4 regions of the Streptomyces sp. NPDC032161 genome follow, and region 1 is predicted to be linked to each of the others. Evidence: riboswitches for the same ligand, from Rfam matches in the RefSeq annotation. Region 1 holds a riboswitch; each other region holds the start of a gene.

Region 1 (3,346 bases):
GGTCGCGATGAACTCGCCGCCGACCGTGACCGCGAGCCCCACCCGGTCGACGTAATCGTGATGGGTGAAGCGGTGCACGTCCCTGGCGGACAGCCGGGGGTACGGGGCGAAGAAGCGGTAGTACTTCGACTCGTCGGAGACCTGCTCGTAGAAACTGACCAGGCGTTCGGCGTCGTCCGTGGTGATGGGCCTGATCCGCGCGGTGCCTCCGTCACGGAGGACCACGTCCGCTTCCCAGTGGTCGGGATAGACGTGACGCGGACTCTGCTCCGTCGAGGACTGCATGGGCACAGACTACGGCTCGTCCACCACTCGCGTAGCCGCCGGGGCCGGGGCAGTCTGAGGGGGGCCGAACGGCGTTGCGGCACCGCTCGTGGGTGTGGCGCGGGTCGGCCGGAGCACCGCGCACCACATGAGAGAGTGGTCTAGACAACTATTGATTCATGAAGGGCAGAACCATGGCTGAGCGCCGCGTCAACGTCGGCTGGGCCGAGGGCCTGCACGCCCGCCCCGCTTCCATATTCGTCCGCGCCGCCACGGCGTCCGGCATCCCCGTGACGATCTCCAAGGCCGACGGCACCCCGGTGAACGCCGCCTCCATGCTCGCGGTGCTCGGGCTCGGCGCGCAGGGCGGCGAGGAGATCGTGCTCGCGTCCGAGGCGGACGACGCCGAGGCCGCCCTGGACCGCCTGGCGAAGCTGGTCGCGGAGGGGCTCGACGAACTCCCGGAGACCGTCTGAGCCACGTTCCGGATCTCCGGGATTCCCGCTCCCGGGACTTCCGGGGTCCGGCACGGGACCGATTCCCGCCGGCGGAGCCGCGGTGCCGCCCACCGGCACCGCGGCTCCTTCGTCTTCCGGCCCCGGGATTCCTTCCCGGATCCCGGGCGCCTCTTCCCGGGATCCGGGACGGTCGCGCAAGGGGCGGGTCCTGCTGACGGGGCGACCCGGACATGCCGAAGGCCCCGGGGTACGCCGGGGCCTTCGGGAGGCGGTTCGCGGGTCGGCTGTCGGTCAGAGGGAGACGCCGTGGGCACGCAGATAGGCGACGGGGTCCATGTCGGATCCGTAGGAGGGCGTGGTCCGGGCCTCGAAGTGGAGGTGCGGTCCGGTGGAGTTGCCGGTCGAGCCGGAGAGGCCGATCTGCTGGCCCCCGCCGACGCTCTGGCCGACACGGACACCGATCGACGAGAGGTGCCCGTACTGCGTGTACGTGCCGTCCGTCATGCGCAGCACGATGTTGTTGCCGTACGCACCGCCCCAGCCGGCCTCGACGACCGTACCGGCGCCGACGGCGACGACGGAGCTGCCCGACGCGGCGTGGAAGTCGATGCCCGAGTGGCTGCCGGAGGACCAGAGCGAACCGCTGGACTTGTAGCCGGTGGTGACGTAGGAACCGGCGACCGGGAGCTGGAAGAGGCCCAGCCGGGTGCGCTCGGCGGAGCGGGCGGCACGCGCCTTCTCGGCCCGCGCCTCGGCGGCACGCTTCGCCTCGGCCCTGGCCTTCGCCTCGGCCCGGGCGCGCTTCTCGGCCTCGGCCTTCCGCTGGGCCGCCTCCTTCGCCTCGGCGATGAGGTCGGCCCGGTGCTGCTGCGCGTCGGCCTGGGCGTCGATCCGGTCGGCGATGACGTCCTGGATGGCGATGACCTGGTTCAGGCCGGTCTCGCCGACCGCGGAGGTCTCGGCGTCCGCGGCGAGGGCCGGGGAGGCGGCGCCTCCGATGACGCCGGTGGTGGCCAGCGCCGCGACGCCGGCGATCCTCGCGCTGCCGCGCGTCAGTCGGCCGGGGGCACGATGCTTCCCGGTGGCACGGGTGAACGCCATGAAGTGGCTGATCCTTTCCTTCCCTCTCGCCTACCGGGTTAGCTGACGGGTTCGGAGCAGGAAGGTCTCCTACGGAGGCCCCGGCCTCACCGAGGCTCAGGCTTCCGATTCACCCCAGGGACTTCATTGGGTCCCCGGCTCCCCAGGGCTCACGCCCGGCGGGGACTCGGCGATGGCTGTCCGGTGCGTCGCGGTCGCGACATACGAGTGGCCGGCAGCCCGGTCGACGCTAAGCGCGAGCACGTTCGTTCGCCAAACGGACAAGCCGTTTTGTAGCGCATGCCACAGGACGTACGGGCAACCCGGCGACCGGAACCCACCATGGGGAAGACCCCGGCGAGACATCGCTCACAGGGGCCTTCCACGCCCACGCGCCCGGCCGTCGGACCGACCGGGCCGCACCCGTTCGGCACCCAAAACGGCCCGGCCCGCGGCTGTCCTCCGGCACCTGCCCCGTACGGGAACAGGGCATCGGACGCCCGGCCGTCGGACCGGCGGGCGGGGACGTCAGGGGTCCGGGACGGTCCCCGGCGTCTCCGCCCGGGAAGGCCGCCGGGACCGTGACGGCGTACCGCTCAGCCGGCGACCACCGACACCTCACCGATGCCCAGCGCCCGGACCGGCTCCTCGATCCGGGACGCGTCGCCGACGAGGATCGTCACCAGACGGTCGCCCGGGAAGGCGCTGACCACGGCCGCGGTCGCCTCGACCGTGCCGGCCGCCGCGAGCCGGGCGTACAGGTGGGCCTGGAAGTCGTCCGGGAGGTGCTGCTCGACCTGGTCGGCCAGCGTGCCCGCCACGGAGGCAGCCGTCTCGAACTTCAACGGCGCGACACCCACGAGATTCTGCACCGCGGTCTCGCGCTCCTCGTCGGTGAGCCCCTCGGCCGCCAGCGTCCGCAGCACCGTCCACAGGTCCTCCAGCGCCGGTCCGGTCGACTCCGTGTCCACCGATCCGCTGATCGCGAGCATGGCGGCGCCGGTCGCGCCCGTGACCGAGTCCGGGGCCGACGACCGCAGCACCTGGGCGAAGGCGCGGACACCGTAGGTGTAGCCCTTCTCCTCGCGCAGCACCCGGTCCAGCCGGGAGGTGAGCGTGCCGCCCAGGCAGTACGTGCCGAGCACCTGGGCGGGCCACACGCTGTCGTGCCGGTCCGGTCCGATCCGGCCGATCAGCAGCTGCGTCTGCACCGCGCCCGGACGGTCCACGATGACCACGCGACCGGTGTCGTCGGCGGTGATCGGCGGGGCGGGGCGCGGCTCGACGGTGTCGCCCGACCAGTCGCCGAGCGTCTCGGCGAGCAGGGCCTCCAGGTCGATGCCGGTCAGGTCGCCGACGACCACGGCGGTCGCCGCGGACGGCCGGACATGGGCCTCGAAGAAGGCGCGCACCGCCCCCGCGTCGATCCGCTCCACCGTCTCCTCGGTGCCCTGGCGCGGCCGGGACATCCGCGACGCGGCCGGGAAGAGCTCCTTGGAGAGCTGCTTGGCGGCGCGGCGCGCCGGGTTGGCCTGCTCGTGCGG
Region 2 (3,346 bases), on a different contig from region 1:
AACGAGCAGTTGGCCTCCGCGCGGGTCATCGCGGAGCGGGCCATGCGGGCGGTGCTGCCGAAGCCGTTCGACCGGATCGGTGGGCTGCATGTGGCGGCGCGGTACGAGGCCGCGCAGGCCGACGAGTTCGTTGGCGGTGACCTGTTCGCGGTGACGGACACCCCGTACGGGGTGCGGCTGGTGGTCGGTGACGTGCGGGGGAAGGGGCTCGACGCCGTGGAGACGGTCGCCGTGGTCATCGGGGCGTTCCGGGAGGCGGCCGAACAGGAGCGCTCGCTGGAGGGCGTGGCGCGTCGGCTGGAGCGGGCGCTGGTGCGGGAGAGGAGGGCGCGCCGGGGCGGGCCCGACGTCGTCGAGGGCTTCACCACCGCCGTGCTGGCCGAGATCCCGGCCGGCCTGTCCCGGGTCCGGATCGTCAACCGCGGCCACCCCGAGCCGATCCTGCTGCACCCGGACGGCGCGCTGGACGTGCTGGCGCCCTCGATGCCCGCGCTGCCGCTCGGGATGGACCTGGGCGCGTGGCCCGACCGGACGGACGAGTGGGATCTGCGGCCGGGGGCGACACTGCTCCTCTACACCGACGGCCTCTCCGAGGCGCGGAACGCCCAGGGGGACTTCTATGATCCGGCGGCCCGGCTGTGCGGGCGGATCTTTCCCGGGCCGGAGGAGCTGCTGTCCGCGCTGACCGACGACGTACGGCTGCACACGGGGGGCGAGTCGACCGACGACATGGCCCTGCTCGCGGTCGTACGCCCCGCGGAGGGGCAGCCGGAGCGGCGCAGGACCGTCCGGATCGTGGGGCCGGGCCCGGCATGACGGACGGTCCGGGGCGGCTGGGCGGGCGCAAGGGCGCCGGGTGCGCCCGAGCGGTTGGGCGGGTGCAAGGAGGCCGTGACGGGGTTCGGTCGGGTGCGCCCGTGAGGCCGCAGACGTCCGTCCGGGCGGCCGGGTGCGCCCGAGCGGACCGGGGTGCCACCGTACGTAATCGAAAGACGCCGCTCCGCATAACGTTTGACGCAACGTCAGTTACGGGGTATTGGCTGAGACCCGATCAAGTCGTCTGAATACGCCCCGAGATGTCCAGTAAAGTCCAGGCCAAAGACGTGAACGATCAGTGGGAGCGGCTTGGAATCAGGGCCCGGTGTCTATTAACGTTCGATAACGCAGCGCGGTCGTCCCAGCCGTCGTCAGAGGCGGCACCGTGCGCGAGCGCCGAATCCCGAAAGGGAACCGGGGAACCACCACCCTGGGGTGAATCGGGCATCCGGGTCTCGTGAGAGACGCGGTGTCCGTAGGAGACCTTCCTGCTCCGAACCCGTCAGCTAACCCGGTAGGCGAGAAGGAAGGAAAGGAGTGCGCCCCCGTGGCGTCCAACAAGCCTGCCCCCGAGGCCCCCGCCCGGCTCGATTCCGCGTACGGTTCCGAGTTCGGCACCGACTTCGGCCCCGGTTACGGTGCGGGCCCCGGCTACGGCTCCGACTACGGAACGGCCGGGATGACGACGGTGTCCGGCACTGCGGATCGCATGGACCACGGAATCGGATCGGACATGGCCGCCACCGCGACCCTGCCCGGCGCCGACTTCGGTGTCGACGACGAGCGCGGCTGGGGCGAGTGGAACCCCACCGAGGAGACCGTCCGCCCCGTACGCGGCAAGCACCGGGTCGCCAAGCAGCGCAACGGACTCGCCCGCAGTTCCGCGGTGCTCGGGGTCGGTGTCATCGCGGCGGTCGGCGCGGGCGGCATGGCCACCGCGCAGGGCAAGCCGCCGGTGTCCATCTCCCTTCCCGACTCCATCGCGGACAACCTGCCCGACGCCAAGTCCCTTCCCGGCGTGGGCGCCCTCCTCTCCGACAAGTCCGAGGACGACGGGGCCGCGCCCGCCACCGCCCCGCTCACCACCGCAGGCATCACCACCGCCGAGGCCGAGCAGGGCACGACCGACGCGGGCGAGGCGCTGCGTGCCCGCATCCTCCAGCAGGCCGAGCAGCAGCAGGCCGCCGCCGACGCGGAGGCCAGGGAGGCCCAGGAGAAGGCCGCGGCGGAGAAGGCCGCGGCCGAGGCCAAGAAGCAGCAGGACGCCGCCGAGGTCAAGGCCGCCGCCGAGAAGAAGAAGGCGGAGGAGGAGGCGAAGAAGAAGGCCGAGGCCCTGCGGCTCGCCAAGCTCGCCGCCAGCTACGCCGTCCCGACCACCTCGTACACGATCACCTCGACGTACGGCCAGGCCGGCACGATGTGGTCCTCCGGTCACCACACCGGCCTCGACTTCGCGGCGCCGACGGGCACCCCCGTCAAGGCCGTTCACGGCGGCACCATCAAGTCGGCGGGCTGGTCCGGCTCGTACGGCTACCGCACGGTGCTGGAGCTGGAGGACGGCACGGAGGTCTGGTACTGCCACCAGTCTTCGATCGGCGTCGGGGTCGGCCAGAAGGTCTCCACCGGGGACACCATCGGCCGGGTCGGCGCGACCGGCAATGTGACGGGTCCCCACCTCCACCTGGAGATCCACACCGCCGACGGCACGGGCGTGGACCCGATGGGCTGGCTGCGGAGCAAGGGCCTCAACATCTGAGGCACCCGCGTCGGCGATGCACGGGCGGACAACGATGCGCCGGCCGACCGCGCGGACCACACCGAACAGCCGTCCGCCGAACGGCGTATGCGCGGAATACCGTTCTGGCGGGAACACGTTGATCGATTCATGACTTCCCTTCGCCAACTGGGCTCTTCCGATCTTCAGGTGTTCCCGCTCGCCCTCGGCGGCAATGTCTTCGGCTGGACGGCCGACGAGGCGCAGTCGTTCGCCGTGCTGGACGCATACACGGAGGCGGGCGGCAACTTCGTCGACACCGCCGACGCCTACTCCGCCTGGGTGCCGGGGAACGAGGGCGGCGAGTCGGAGACCGTCATCGGCAAGTGGCTCGCGTCCCGGCCCGGCCGGTCCGATGTCGTCGTCGCCACCAAGGTCGGCGCCCACCCCTCGTACAAGGGTCTCTCCGCCGCCACCATCAAGGCGGCGGCGGAAGAGTCGCTGCGCAGGCTCGGCAGGGACCACATCGACCTCTACTACACGCACTTCGACGACGAGACCGTGCCGGTCGAGGAGATCATCACCACCCTCGACGAGCTGGTGAAGGCCGGCAAGGTGCGCGAGATCGCCGCGTCCAACATCAGCCCCGAGCGGCTCCGGGCGTCCCTGGACTTCTCCGAGCGCGAGGGGCTGGCCCGTTACGTCGCCCTGCAGCCGCACTACAACCTCGTCTCCCGCGACACCTACGAGGGCCCGCTCCAGGACACGGCCGCGCGGGCCGGGCTCGCCGCCGTCCCGTACTACGCCCTGGCCTCC
Region 3 (3,346 bases), on a different contig from region 1:
CGACCCGGTCCACCGGCTGGCCCTCACCCTGCACTACCGGATGCGGGACGACTCCGACGTGATCGAGCGCTGGGCCACCGTCGCCCAGGCCGGGCCCGACGGCCCGCCGCTGGAACTGCTGCGCGCCGATGCGGCCGTCTGGACGCTCCCCGCCCGCGACGGCTGGCGGATGAGCCGGCTGCACGGCCGGTGGGCGGCCGAGTCGCGGCTGGTGCGGACGGAACTGACGTACGGCGAGAGCGTCGTCTCCAGCAGGCGCGGCCACACCGGCCACGAGCATCTGCCGTGGGTCGCGCTCGACGCGGACGGCGCGGCGACCGAGGAGAGCGGCGAGGTGTACGGCTGCGCGCTCGGCTGGTCCGGGTCGTGGCGGATCGGCGTGCAACAACTTCCCGACGGAATCGTGCAGATCGCCGGAGGCGCCGGTCACGACGACTCGGGACTGCAGCTGCTCGCGCCGGGGGAGTCGTACGTGACCCCCGTCTTCGCCGGGCTGTGGAGCGATGCGGGCTTCGGCGGCGCGAGCCGCGCCTGGCACGCCTGGCAGCTGGCCCATGTCGTCCCGGACGCCGGGAAGGTGCGTCCGGTGCTCTACAACTCCTGGGAGGCGGCCGGATTCGACGTCACGCAGGAGCAGCAGCGCGTCCTGGCGGGGCGTGCCGCGGCGCTGGGGGTCGAGCTGTTCGTCGTGGACGACGCGTGGTTCGGCCGACGCACCAGCGACCGGGCCGGACTGGGGGACTGGACGCCGAATCCGGATCGCTTTCCCGACGGCCTGAAGCCCCTGGCCGACGAAGTGCACGCGCTCGGCATGCAGTTCGGAATCTGGGTCGAACCGGAAATGGTCAATGCCGACAGTGATCTTTATCGCGCGCATCCCGACTGGGTGCAGCATTTCCCGGGAAGGACGCGGACGGAGTTCCGCCATCAACTGGTTCTCAATCTCGCCCGGAGCGATGTACGGGAGTATCTCTGGGAGCAACTCGACGCGCTGCTCTCCGATACACCGATCGACTATGTGAAATGGGACTTCAATCGCAGTTTCACCGATGCGGGATGGCCGGGCGAGGACTATCCGCGGAAACTCCGGGTCGAGCACGTCGACGGTCTGTACGCGCTGATCGACCGGCTGCGGGCGGCGCACCCCTCGGTGGCCTTCGAGTCCTGCTCGGGCGGCGGCGGCCGGATCGATCTGGGCATCCTCTCCCGTACGGACCAGGTGTGGACCTCGGACAACACCGATCCCCTCGACCGCTTCGCCATTCAGGAGGGGTTCAGCCAGATCCATCCGGCCCGGGTGATGGCCGCGTGGGTCACGGACAGCCCGAACGTCCAGTTCAACGACAGGGTCAGCTCGTTGCGGCTCCGTTTCGTGAGCGCGATGGCCGGGGTGCTCGGGGTGGGCGGGGATCTCGCCGAATGGAGCGAGGCGGAACTGGCCGAGGCGCGGAACTGGGTGGATCTCTACAAGGAGATCCGGCCGGTGGTGCAGCTCGGGGCGCAGTACCGGCTGCGTTCCCCGCGCGGCGGCCTCGGCGCGGTCCAGTACGTCCGCGGGGAGGAGACCGTGGTCCTGATGTGGCTGGACAGGCAGCGGTACGAGGAGCGGCCGCCGGCCCTGCGGCTGCGGGGGCTCGACCCGTCGGCGACCTACGTGTGCCGCGACACGGGGGAGGCGCACCACGGTTCGGTACTGCTCCACCAGGGGCTGCGGACGGGGTTGCGCGGGGACCTCGACGCGCGGGTGCTGAGGCTCCGACGCGCATGACATCGGCCGAATGTCCGTATTGAGGGCATTTGTTGGCGTGTGCCCAAATTCATTCCGCCGAGAGATTCCTCCTCGTGAGCGGAATCATATCCGTGACCGAGCGTACCGGCGGGCAGATCCGATATTCCGTACGCGGCGCGGAAATTCAAGATCCCGGATCCACGGAGGGTGACCGGAATTCCGCGCCGAATTCTCGGCGCGGATTCCTCTCCGGAATCGGCGGCTTGTTCTCGGTCTCCGGCTCGCCTACGGTCACCGTCAATCCGGACGGACCGCCCAATCCTGCCGCCGGCCGGATATCGCACTCACTCGACGCGTGGCAGGAGCGGGGGAACCAGGTAGTCCGCCGACCGGCGAAGACCGGTCGGCTCGGGGTGAAGTCGCGCTCGCCGCGGCCGGGCATCTCCAGCCCGAACCCGACAGCTCACCTCGCAGGCGCCGGAGAGGAAGCGCATCATGCCCATCTCGGGTAAGCACCGTCGTACCAAGTCCAGCGTGATCGCCCGCGGTGTCGCCGCCGTGAGCACCGGCGGCGCCGTCATCGCCCTGCCGCTGCTCGGCGCCACCGGCGCCCACGCCGCGCAGCCGGCCGCCCCGGCCGCCGCGCACACCGTCCCGGTCCAGCGGGTCGCCCAGGAGCCGGCCACCGCCACGACGTACTCCGTCGTCCCCGGCGACTACCTGTCGAAGATCGCCGCCGAGCACGGTGTCGAGGGCGGCTGGCAGAAGCTCTACCAGGACAACCGCGCGGCCATCGGCGCCGATCCGGACCTGATCCGCCCGGGCACCGAGCTGGCGCTCGGCGGCGAGGCGTCGGCACACGGCGCGCCCACCGGCGCGGGCGCGGGCTCCGTCCTTCCGTCGAAGGTCCCCGCGGTGCCGTCGAAGCTCGTCCAGAAGTCCGCTCCGGCCTCGTCCGCCCCGGCGAAGGCGAAGACCTCCGCCCCGGCCGCCGCGAGCACCGCCTCCGGCTACGTCCACCCGGTCCCGGGCAACCACACCACCGGATACCGGGCTTCCGGATCCAACTGGTCCAGTGGCAGCCACAGCGGGATCGACTTCCCCGTCTTCACCGGCACCAGCGTGAAGTCCATCACCGCCGGCACGGTCGTCACCGCCGGCTGGGGCGGCGCCTACGGCAATCAGGTCGTCGTCAAGCACGCCGACGGGCGCTACTCGCAGTACGGGCACCTGTCCTCGATCTCCGTCTCGGCGGGCCAGTCCGTGAGCACCGGCCAGCAGATCGGCCTCTCCGGTTCCACCGGCAACTCCACCGGACCGCACCTGCACTTCGAGGTCCGCACCGGCCCGGCGTACGGCTCCGACATCGACCCGGTCGCCTACCTCGCGGCGCACGGCATATACGTCTGATCCACGCCGACCGCGCCCGAGCCGAACGGTCCGACGACCGGAGCGGCCGGGTCCGGCCCGGACAAGGCGGAGGGGCGGCGCGCCACGGCGCGCCGCCCCTCCGCGCCGGGTATTCCCCCGACAGCGAATCCGACCGGGTGGTCTATCTCACCACCCGTCAACCCCTTATTACGGTCGCGTAGGTCACATTCGTCGGTGCAGGATAAG
Region 4 (3,346 bases), on a different contig from region 1:
GGCTGCTGGAGACCGGGATCGAGGAACTGCTGCGGTACGACGGCCCGGTGGAACTGGCGACCTGGCGGTTCGCCACCGAGCCGCTGACGCTCGGCGGCCGGGACATCGCGGTCGGCGACCCCGTCCTGGTCGTGCTCGCCGCCGCCGACCGCGACCCGGCGCGCTTCGAGGACCCCGACACGCTCGACCTCGCCCGACGTGACAATCAGCACCTCGGATACGGGCACGGCATCCACTACTGCCTCGGCGCGCCGCTCGCCCGGCTGGAGGGACAGACCGCGCTCGCCACGCTGCTCAGGCGCCTTCCCGACCTGCGGCTCGCGGTGGAGCCCGCCGATCTGCGGTGGCGCGGCGGGCTCATCATGCGCGGACTGCGCACGCTTCCCGTGGAGTTCGGACCCCGGCCCGCCCGACCCGTTTCTGACGCTACGTCACATCTGTGATGTGCGCGTGATCGGCGCTGCATCGACTTGTGACACGCGTTCGAGTCCGGTTAGGTTCACCGTTCGACCCCACCGGGTCGCTCGACCGAACTCGTCCGTCACACGGAAGGCAACCTCATGGGCTCCGCGAACGGCAGACACCGTCGCCCTCGTCAGGCACCCGCCATCGTCGTCGCGGCGGGCGTGACCGGATCCGCCATCGCCATCCCGCTGCTCGGCGCGGGCGCCGCGCAGGCGGCCGACTCGGCGACCTGGGACCGGGTCGCCGAGTGCGAGAGCGGCGGCTCCTGGAGCGCCGATTTCGGCAACGGCTCCTACGGCGGCCTTCAGCTCACCCCGGAGGTCTGGAAGGCGTACGGCGGTGAGGCGTACGCCCCGCGCGCCGACCTCGCCAGCCGCGCCCAGCAGATCGCGGTGGCCGAGAAGATCCTGGGCGACCGGGGTCCGCAGGCGTGGCCGAGCTGTGCGCCCCTCTCTGGCCTCGCGACGGGTGGGGAGCTGCCAGGGGTCGACCCGGGGGAGACCTCCTCGGAGAAGCCCGCGGGCGGCTCCGGGGCGGAGGAGGATGCGAAGAAGACGGGCGGCACCGGGGCGGAGAAGGGCGCGAAGCCGGCTGACAAGTCGTCGGAGTCCCCGTCCGACGAGGACGTCACGCCTTCGGGCCGTGCCGGGAAGCCGGACGCCGGAACCGGGTCCGATGTCACGCCCTCGCCCACCGGTTCCGCCACTTCATCCGACAATGCGCACCGTTTGCCTGAATCGGTTGATATGGGCGATTCGGGCGCTTCTGTCGCTCCGTCAGGGCCGCCCGGGGACTCGGAAGGATCTGGAGCGTCGGACGGTTCGGGCGGCAAGCATCGTGGCTCACCGGCCGCCGAGGAGGGGTGGGGTGCCGACGGGGACGTCGGCCGCGAGTCGGGTCGTCACGCCTCGCGCGACGGCGGGGGGCGCGACGCGGCCTCCCCGGTCGCCGACGACACGTACACCGTCCGTCCCGGTGACAATCTCTGGACGATTGCCGACGAGCGGAACGTCCCCGGTGGCTGGTCCGCGCTCTATGAGGCCAACAAGGAGGTCGTGGGCTCCGATCCGGACCTCATCCTTCCTGGCCAGAGCCTCGATGTCGACGCGGAGGCCCGTTGAGGCCGGACCCGGTGGCCGGCTGACGGGGCCTCAGGAGCCGGGATGCTATCGGAGGCTCTTGTCGGCTTGCATGCGAGTGAGACATGGATCTCTTTGCGTCAATTGGCGTGTTGGGCCCGGAGGTCCCGTCCGTATCGCGTCCCACCTGCGAAAACTACGGTTCCTCAGATGCAAGTAAGAGACGATTGCCCGATGTGTCCTTCTTTGAATATGGGGCTTATATGTGTTTACGGTCGGAACCGCTCGCACCGCGGGCCCCGCCGACCGTCACGCCGAATCCTGCCGTCGGTCGGAGGGAACAGACGCGTTCAAGCGCCGTAGGCAGGAGCGGGGGACCCAGGTAGGCGTCGGCCCCGATCGTCGCGAGACGCATCAGGACCGACTTGGGGTGAAGTCGCGTGCTAGGACGTGCGACCGGGCAACTCACTCGGCCCGAACCCGACAGCTCACCTCGTAGGCGTCGGTGAGGAGACTTCCATGCTGTTTTCCGGCAAGGGCAAGCACCGCCGCCCGTCCAAGGCCGTCCGTGTCGCCACGCTCGCCGGAGTCGCCGGCTCCGCCGTCGCCGTCCCGCTGCTGGGCGCGACCGGCGCTTCCGCCGCCTCCGTCGCCACCTGGGACGCCGTCGCCCAGTGCGAGTCCGGGGGCAACTGGTCCATCAACACCGGCAACGGCTACTACGGCGGTCTGCAGTTCTCGCAGTCCAGCTGGGCCGCCGCCGGCGGTCTGAAGTACGCGCCGCGCGCCGACCTGGCCACCAAGGCCCAGCAGATCGCCACCGCCGAGCGGCTCCTCGACATGCAGGGTCCGGGTGCCTGGGGCTGCGCCTCCGCCGGCAACCTGCGCAACGACGGCGTCGACCCGGGCGTCGACACCTCCTCGAAGAGTTCCGGTGCCGCCAAGAAGCAGAGCACCCAGACGGCCCCCAAGCAGCAGGCCCAGCCGAAGCAGGTCGAGCGCGCCGAGGCCCCCGCCTCCCGCTCCGACCGTCCCGCCGCCCCGCGGACCGAGTCGAAGAAGACCGTCACCACCCCGACCGGCAAGAAGGTCAAGAAGGGCGACGGCGAGTACAAGGTCGTCTCCGGCGACTCCCTCAGCAAGATCGCCGCCGCCCACGGCGTCGAGGGCGGCTGGCAGCGGCTGTTCGAGCTGAACAAGGACATCGTCGAGAACGCCGACCTGATCTACCCGGGTCAGCAGCTGCACCTGACGAAGTAGTCCGGTCCCTCTCCTCTCCGGATGCCCGGCCCGGCGCGCTCCCCCCGCGCGCCGGGCCGGGGCGTCTGCTCGGAGCGCGTGCCGCGCGCCGACGCGGCACCGCGCGTCCCGCACCCGGGCGTGCGCCGCTCGTGTGCGGCGCAGTTCGTTCAACTGTTGTAGTTACTGATCCGTAATATTCTGGCCATTTGCCCGGGATCGTGCACTCCCGGGTCCTTTTTCGTCCCAGGGGGCGGGCGGTCGTCGGGCTGAGCGGGCGGGGCCGGTTAGGCTCTTGTCGCAAGGCCAAAGTGACCCTGCAGAACCAGTGTCATATCCCAGAAGGAGATGCCTCGTGCCGTCCATCGACGTCGTCGTAGCCCGGGAAATCCTCGACTCCCGGGGGAACCCCACGGTCGAGGTCGAGGTCGGCCTCGACGACGGCAGCACGGGTCGTGCTGCCGTGCCGTCCGGCGCCTCCACCGGTGCCTTCGAGGCCATTGAGCTTCGCGACGGCGACCCCAACCGCTACCAGGGCAAGGGTGTGGAGAAGGCCGTGCTCG

The links. Region 1 has a riboswitch for cyclic di-AMP ahead of AB0E67_RS27775 (M23 family metallopeptidase). Riboswitches for the same ligand answer to the same signal wherever they lie in the genome.
Region 2: another riboswitch for cyclic di-AMP. It lies ahead of AB0E67_RS18320 (M23 family metallopeptidase); the one in region 1 lies ahead of AB0E67_RS27775 (M23 family metallopeptidase).
Region 3: another riboswitch for cyclic di-AMP. It lies ahead of AB0E67_RS15390 (LysM peptidoglycan-binding domain-containing M23 family metallopeptidase); the one in region 1 lies ahead of AB0E67_RS27775 (M23 family metallopeptidase).
Region 4: another riboswitch for cyclic di-AMP. It lies ahead of AB0E67_RS26870 (transglycosylase family protein); the one in region 1 lies ahead of AB0E67_RS27775 (M23 family metallopeptidase).

Annotation. Positions count from the first base shown of each region.
Region 1 covers NZ_JBEZVN010000024.1:35,109-38,454, reverse strand. Annotated here, with positions in the region: gene AB0E67_RS27785 (GNAT family N-acetyltransferase) at 1-285, opposite strand, end outside; gene AB0E67_RS27780 (HPr family phosphocarrier protein) at 459-740, shown strand; gene AB0E67_RS27775 (M23 family metallopeptidase) at 1,014-1,823, opposite strand; cyclic di-AMP (ydaO/yuaA leader) riboswitch at 1,836-2,005, opposite strand; gene AB0E67_RS27770 (pitrilysin family protein) at 2,399-3,346, opposite strand, start outside.
Region 2 covers NZ_JBEZVN010000008.1:24,730-28,075, reverse strand. Annotated here, with positions in the region: gene AB0E67_RS18325 (PP2C family protein-serine/threonine phosphatase) at 1-816, shown strand, start outside; cyclic di-AMP (ydaO/yuaA leader) riboswitch at 1,201-1,352, shown strand; gene AB0E67_RS18320 (M23 family metallopeptidase) at 1,550-2,572, shown strand; gene AB0E67_RS18315 (aldo/keto reductase) at 2,702-3,346, shown strand, end outside.
Region 3 covers NZ_JBEZVN010000005.1:259,451-262,796, forward strand. Annotated here, with positions in the region: gene AB0E67_RS15385 (alpha-galactosidase) at 1-1,768, shown strand, start outside; cyclic di-AMP (ydaO/yuaA leader) riboswitch at 2,065-2,219, shown strand; gene AB0E67_RS15390 (LysM peptidoglycan-binding domain-containing M23 family metallopeptidase) at 2,225-3,139, shown strand.
Region 4 covers NZ_JBEZVN010000022.1:46,431-49,776, reverse strand. Annotated here, with positions in the region: gene AB0E67_RS26880 (cytochrome P450) at 1-443, shown strand, start outside; gene AB0E67_RS26875 (transglycosylase family protein) at 561-1,586, shown strand; cyclic di-AMP (ydaO/yuaA leader) riboswitch at 1,890-2,061, shown strand; gene AB0E67_RS26870 (transglycosylase family protein) at 2,064-2,804, shown strand; gene eno (phosphopyruvate hydratase) at 3,139-3,346, shown strand, end outside.